2 regions of the Acidaminobacter sp. QWL-03 genome follow, and region 2 is predicted to be linked to the other one. Evidence: a T-box and tRNA genes for the amino acid it is inferred to sense, from the RefSeq annotation. Region 2 holds a T-box; the other holds one or more tRNA genes.
The links. The T-box of region 2 lies ahead of proS (proline--tRNA ligase). A T-box ahead of a tRNA ligase gene usually reads a tRNA of that ligase, here a tRNA-Pro.
Positions count from the first base shown of each region.

Region 1: it has a tRNA-Pro gene. The T-box ahead of proS (proline--tRNA ligase) is inferred to sense a tRNA for this amino acid. The anticodon was not compared.

Region 1 covers NZ_CM178752.1:2,217,397-2,220,815, reverse strand. The annotation lists tRNA gene AC4PHM_RS10335 (tRNA-Pro) at 1,147-1,223, shown strand; rRNA gene AC4PHM_RS10330 (16S ribosomal RNA) at 1,372-2,903, shown strand; tRNA gene AC4PHM_RS10325 (tRNA-Ile) at 3,044-3,120, shown strand.
Region 2 covers NZ_CM178752.1:2,319,380-2,322,798, forward strand. The annotation lists gene AC4PHM_RS11025 (cysteine-rich small domain-containing protein) at 1-54, opposite strand, end outside; gene proS (proline--tRNA ligase) at 56-1,501, opposite strand; T-box leader at 1,552-1,772, opposite strand; gene ispF (2-C-methyl-D-erythritol 2,4-cyclodiphosphate synthase) at 1,837-2,316, opposite strand; gene ispD (2-C-methyl-D-erythritol 4-phosphate cytidylyltransferase) at 2,319-3,071, opposite strand; gene AC4PHM_RS11045 (PIN/TRAM domain-containing protein) at 3,085-3,419, opposite strand, start outside.

The DNA.
Region 1 (3,419 bases), 100 kb from region 2:
AAAATGATACGCCGAATTTTTATAAGTAGATTTAAACAAAACAGTAGCAATAATAAAAATACGAAACGAAGTAAAGTCAACGCTTTGAAATCCTGAAATTCAAATTTCGTTAGAGTGGGAATCTTAACCGTGGAGTTTTAACCAAAGGATCTATGATAAGTCCCGGCTAAGATTACTATGTTGTAATCCCAGCGGCAGCCGCTGCCGTATGCAAGCATACCTTCTTGGTTGAATCTAGTTTTCATTCAATTACCTAGGATGAAGCCTTGCTGAATTCAAGTGAAAACCTTTTGAAGATTATAGAAGATCAGGTGGTGATCCTGTGTCGGATGCTTGGTATGAAATACGTTGCTTGAGTTGTCAAACCATTCGCTGTGGCGAATCTCTGATAAGTCAGATGATAGATGAAAAAATCATAACATTCTGGCACGACCCTGACGACGTTGTTACTTTGGCAGGGCTGGCGGCTACCGGCTACCGGTTGTTATGATTTTGCTATTTTTAAGACTGTAGTAATATTTGATGAGATCTCGGATACTGATGAGTATCCGGAGCATACTTGATTGATGTATGGTTTGTAATTATTGTAATGTTCACATCTGATCTTAAACAAAAATAGTGATATTAAAAGGAAGGCTTCTAACATTCTTCTAACAAGTCAAAAAATAAGGCTCAATTAATGGCAAAACATAACAGTTCTAAAAAGCAATAAAAGCATTGCAAACACGGAATAGACAGCATATAATAGGCCTATGTCATTTTTCAATTAGGCCGTTGTACCGAACTTGTAATCAGTAGGTTGCGGGTTCGAGTCCCATCACCGGCTCCAAAATTGAAAAATGTCAGATTCTCTATCAGGATCTGACATTTTCTCTTTATTTCCTTAGTATAGTTACTATGCAATATGTGACGTGATTGTAGAAGCAAAAAAACAACAAAAATAACAAAATTTATCTTTAAAAAGACTTGCATTGTCTTAACACGCGATATATAATAGCAAATGTCGTCACGTGATGACAAACCAGCAAGTTAACATTTTCAATGATTTCAGCCATTTTGATCTTTACAAATGGTCCTAAAGTATGATATATTGTTTAAGCTGACATTAAATGATTGTTAATTGTATGTTAGTAAAAAATGCAATGTCGGGGTGTAGCGCAGCTTGGTAGCGCATCTGATTTGGGATCAGAGGGTCGCGGGTTCAAATCCTGCCGCCCCGACCATTTAACAAAATTTAATTCGATCCTTGAAAACTAAACAGTGTACAACCCAAAATTCTGAAATAAAAAGTCGGTTCTGCTTGGAACCGGCGAAGTGATTTCTGATTATGGAAATAACGGAAGTCAGTGTTACAACTGCAGTTTAAGGATTATGATTAAGAGTTTGATCCTGGCTCAGGATGAACGCTGGCGGCGTGCCTAACACATGCAAGTCGAGCGCGATTAGTTGGACTGGAGGCTTCGGCCAAAGGGAAGACTATGAAAGCGGCGGACGGGTGAGTAACGCGTGAGCAACCTGCCCTGTACAGGGGGATAGCCACTGGAAACGGTGATTAATACCCCATAACCCCAAAGGACCGCATGGTCCAATGGGCAAAGCCACAAGCGGTACAGGATGGGCTCGCGTCTGATTAGCTAGTTGGTGAGGTAACGGCTCACCAAGGCGACGATCAGTAGCCGACCTGAGAGGGTGAACGGCCACACTGGAACTGAGACACGGTCCAGACTCCTACGGGAGGCAGCAGTGGGGAATATTGCACAATGGGCGCAAGCCTGATGCAGCAACGCCGCGTGAGTGAAGAAGGCCTTCGGGTCGTAAAACTCTGTCCTAAGGGAAGAAGAAGTGACGGTACCTTAGGAGGAAGCCCCGGCTAACTACGTGCCAGCAGCCGCGGTAATACGTAGGGGGCAAGCGTTATCCGGAATCACTGGGCGTAAAGGGTGCGTAGGCGGCTGATCAAGCCAGGGGTGAAAGGCAATAGCTTAACTATTGTAAGCCTTTGGAACTGGTCAGCTTGAGTGCAGGAGAGGAAAGCGGAATTCCTAGTGTAGCGGTGAAATGCGTAGATATTAGGAGGAACACCCGTGGCGAAGGCGGCTTTCTGGACTGTAACTGACGCTGAGGCACGAAAGCGTGGGGAGCAAACAGGATTAGATACCCTGGTAGTCCACGCTGTAAACGATGAATACTAGGTGTCGGGGGTCAAAGCCCGGTGCCGCAGCTAACGCATTAAGTATTCCGCCTGGGGAGTACGGTCGCAAGACTGAAACTCAAAGGAATTGACGGGGACCCGCACAAGCAGCGGAGCATGTGGTTTAATTCGAAGCAACGCGAAGAACCTTACCAGGTCTTGACATCCCTCTGAATGGCGCTTAGCAGCGCAGGTCTTTCGGGACAGAGGAGACAGGTGGTGCATGGTTGTCGTCAGCTCGTGTCGTGAGATGTTGGGTTAAGTCCCGCAACGAGCGCAACCCTTGCCTTTAGTTGCCAGCACATTATGGTGGGCACTCTAGAGGGACTGCCGGTGACAAACCGGAGGAAGGTGGGGATGACGTCAAATCATCATGCCCCTTATGATCTGGGCTACACACGTGCTACAATGGCCGGTACAACGAGAAGCGAAACCGCGAGGTGAAGCAAATCTTTTAAAGCCGGTCCCAGTTCGGATTGCAGGCTGAAACTCGCCTGCATGAAGTTGGAGTTGCTAGTAATCGCGGATCAGCATGCCGTGGTGAATGCGTTCCCGGGTCTTGTACACACCGCCCGTCACACCATGGAAGTTGGGGGGACCCGAAGCCAGTGATCCAACCGCAAGGAGGAAGCTGTCGAAGGTAAAACCAATGACTGGGGTGAAGTCGTAACAAGGTAGCCGTATCGGAAGGTGCGGCTGGATCACCTCCTTTCTAAGGAGAAAATTGGGGTACACTGTTTAGTTTTGAGGGATTGATGAAAATCAATTTCTTGAAAACATCATATTGAAGCAAACTTGATGAGGAGAGCGCCGTTAATTCAGTGTTCGAGACAACTGGTTTTGCGATATCTTGGGCGTGTAGCTCAGGTGGTTAGAGCGCACGCCTGATAAGCGTGAGGTCGATGGTTCGAGTCCATCCATGCCCACCAAGTTAGCTTTTTGCGAATGCGCGGCATTAAGCGCTGAGCAAAAAGCGGTTTTTCACCGCCAGGTGAAAAAAACTACCATGCACTTCTTTAATAAAGATTGTATGGTCTAAAAAACGGTTGCTTATGCAGCCACAAAGCAAAAGTTCAGGAGGAGCCACTGGTTAGATAGTTTTTTTCACCTAAGGTGAAAAAACGTATTTTACTCAGCGATTAATACCTCGCTTCGCAAAATACTAACGAAGCGGCGAAGAGTGAAGCTTTTGCGCCTCGCACCTTGAAAACTGCATATGGAAGAAAAC
Region 2 (3,419 bases):
CCGGTAGTTCTGAGTTTCCAGGCCACCCCTTAGACCTTTTGAGCCCCCGTCCATTTTAATACGCCTTAGCTACGTAGACCATGTGCTTCGCCGGTTTGCCGCAGAAGTGGCAGACGGCTCCAAGGTCTTCCTGTTCAAACGGCATGCAGCGAATGGTCGCCGCCGTATCCGCCTTGATTTTGTCCTCGCATTCGCGCTCACCGCACCACATGCCCTTCGCGAAGCCGGCTGTGGTCGCCATGCGGCTTTTGAATTCTTCATAATCCTCCACGACAAAGGTCATACTGTCGCGATGATTTTTCGCCTTTTCAAACATGTCATTGTGGATAGTGTCCAGCATACCAACGACGTTGTCCGCAAATCCATCCAGAGAAATTGGCGCTTTTTCGAGGGTGTCACGTCTGGCAGCCATAGCCTGGTTGTTTTGGATGTCTCTTGGACCAATCTCGATACGAAGCGGCACGCCCTTCATTTCGTATTCATTGAACTTCCAGCCCGGTGTATAGTTGGTGTCGTCATTCAACTCAACGCGAATCCCGCGCTCAACCAGCGCCGCTTTGAGTTCATAGGCCTTGTCGAGGACACCTGGCTTGTTTTGGGCAATAGGAATGATCACAACTTGAGTTGGCGCCACACGCGGCGGCATGACCAGGCCGCGGTTGTCGCCGTGAACCATAATCAAGCCTCCGATCAGGCGCGTCGATACGCCCCAGGAGGTGTGGAACGGAAACTCCAGCTCCCCGCCTCTGCCCAGGTACTGAATTTCAAAAGCTTTAGTGAAGTGCTGACCCAAGTTGTGGGAGGTTCCGGATTGAAGGGCTTTGCCATCGTGCATCAATGCTTCAATGGTATAAGTGGCATAAGCGCCGGCGAATTTTTCCTTTTCGCTTTTTCGGCCTGATACCATTGGAATCGCGAGAAGCTCTTCCGCCATTTGTCGATAGATGTTCAGCATTTGAATCGTCTCGTCCTGTGCCTCTTCATAGGTCTCGTGAAGGGTATGACCTTCCTGCCAGAGGAACTCGGAGGTTCTCAGGAACGGCCGAGTCGACTTTTCCCAGCGGACGACGGAGCACCATTGGTTGTAGAGGTAAGGCAGGTCTCTGTAAGACTGCAGCCATTTGGAATACATTGAGCAAATAATGGTCTCTGAAGTCGGGCGCACACAAAGCCGCTCAGCGAGCTCTTCCTTGCCGCCGTGGGTCACCCAGGCAACCTCCGGCGCAAAGCCTTCGACGTGCTCTTTTTCACGGTTCAGGAGACTCTCTGGGATCAGCAGCGGGAAGTACATATTTTTGTGGCCGGTATCCTTAAACCGTTTGTCCAGGAATGCCTGGATGTTCTCCCAGATCTCGTAGCCGTAGGGGCGGATGACCATAAAGCCTTTGACCGGAGAATAATCCACCAGTTCCGTTTTCAGAATAACATCTGTATACCACTGGGCGAAGTCGTCCTCCATGCGTGTAATTTCTTTTACAAATTCCATCTCTTTCTTTGCCATGATGAGCCTCCTATGAATCTTTGTCAAAAAATTAAAAAACCGCCTCTTAAGCTAGAGGCGGAATCCGCGGTACCACTCTAATTAACACAGCCGTCATGCAGGCTCACAGGCCCCGGCGTGTTCACTTGTCCCGGCTGTAACGCGCCGGCCGCGTGCTTTTCAAGAGCATGGCTCCAAGACAGGTTCAAAGCGCCGGCCGGAGTCTTTTCACCAAGCAGACTCTCTCTGTGCAGCATAGCCATCTTTTACTGGTTCTCTTCAACACCTTATCATTATATTCCTGACATACACTATATAATAGAAAAATTGAAGCTGTCAACGGAAATTTTAGGGGGTTATCCCGTCTGCTTTTCCAATAGACAAACCGCCGTCACCGAGATGCCTTCTTCCCGGCCCTCAAAGCCGAGCCGCTCCGTCGTGGTCGCTTTGAGATTCAAATCCTCTGCCTCAAGTTGAAGGATTGGGCCCAGCGCCGACTTCATGAGCGCCATAAATGGCAGCAGTTTTGGCCGCTGCGCCGCAATAACAGCATCGACGTTGCCCACGGTGTAACCCGTCTCCCGGATCAGCGCCATGACGTGCTCAAGAAGTTTAAGACTTGAGATCCCCTTATAAGCTGGATCTGTATCCGGGAAATGCCTGCCAATGTCACCCAGCCCCGCAGCGCCCAGGAGCGCGTCCATAATGGCGTGGGTCAGCACGTCGGCATCTGAGTGGCCAAGGAGGCCTACTTCGTGGGGAATTTCCACACCGCCCAGAATCAGTTTCCTGTCCGGTACCAGCTGGTGGACGTCGTAACCAATGCCTACTTTGATCTTCAAACCGTTCCCCCCTGCTCCTTTGAAGTGCTTTTGCCGATGGTAGGGGCAATCGCCGCCAAAATCGCTTCCGCCATGACCATGTCTTCCGGCGTGGTGATCTTCAGATTGAAATAATTGCCTTTCACAAGGTGCACCCGGTGCCCCAGGCGCTCAATCAGCGCACTGTCATCCGTAGCGTCCCACCCGTTTTCCTCAGCGAGTCGATGCGCCTGTTCGAGCCAATCCCGTCTGAAGACCTGGGGAGTCTGGACGAGAAACAATCGGCTGCGGTCCGGTGTGGATTCTACCACGCCGTCTGCCGCTGCGACCTTGATAGTGTCCTTAGCCGCCACTGCCGCCACCGCCGCGCCGGTTTCAGCTGCTTTCCCGACGCAGGCACGGATGGTATCCAGACTGACAAAGGGCCTTGCGCCGTCGTGGATCAAAACAAGTGCGGCTTCTTTGGAAAGCTTCTCAAGACCCCTTCGAATCGAAGCCATGCGGTTCTCACCGCCTTCCACGCATTGAATGGGAACACCTTCCTCATTGTGAAGCTGCCTGACAAGGTCTATGTATAGCGACAATTCTCCCGCCGGAACGACGACAACGCACTCAGAGATCATGCCTGAGGCACACAGCCGCTCCACTGCATGCGCAAGAATCGTCTTGCCGCCAAGGAGCATCCTCTGTTTACTGATCCCGGCACCCATTCTGGTACCCATTCCGGCTGCCGCTACTATTGCTGCTGTTTTGAGATCCGCTTTACTCACTTCATTCACCCCATTAGAGAGGTTTGACAAAAATCATACGCCCGGCTGCGGTTTGCAGCACGCTGGTCACAAGAACCTCAAGGGTCTCGTTGATGTGGCGCTTGCCGCCCTCGACTACGATCATAGTGCCATCATCGAGATAGGCGATGCCCTGATTGGACTCCTTGCCCTCTTTGATGACGTGGACGACCATTTCCTCACCCGGCAGGACCACCGGTTTGATGGCGTTCGCCAATTCATTGATGTTCAAAACCCGAACATCCTGCAGCTCAGCGACCTTGTTTAAATTATAGTCATTGGTAACGACAAAGCCATTGATCAGTTTGGCTAGTTTGAGCAGCTTGATGT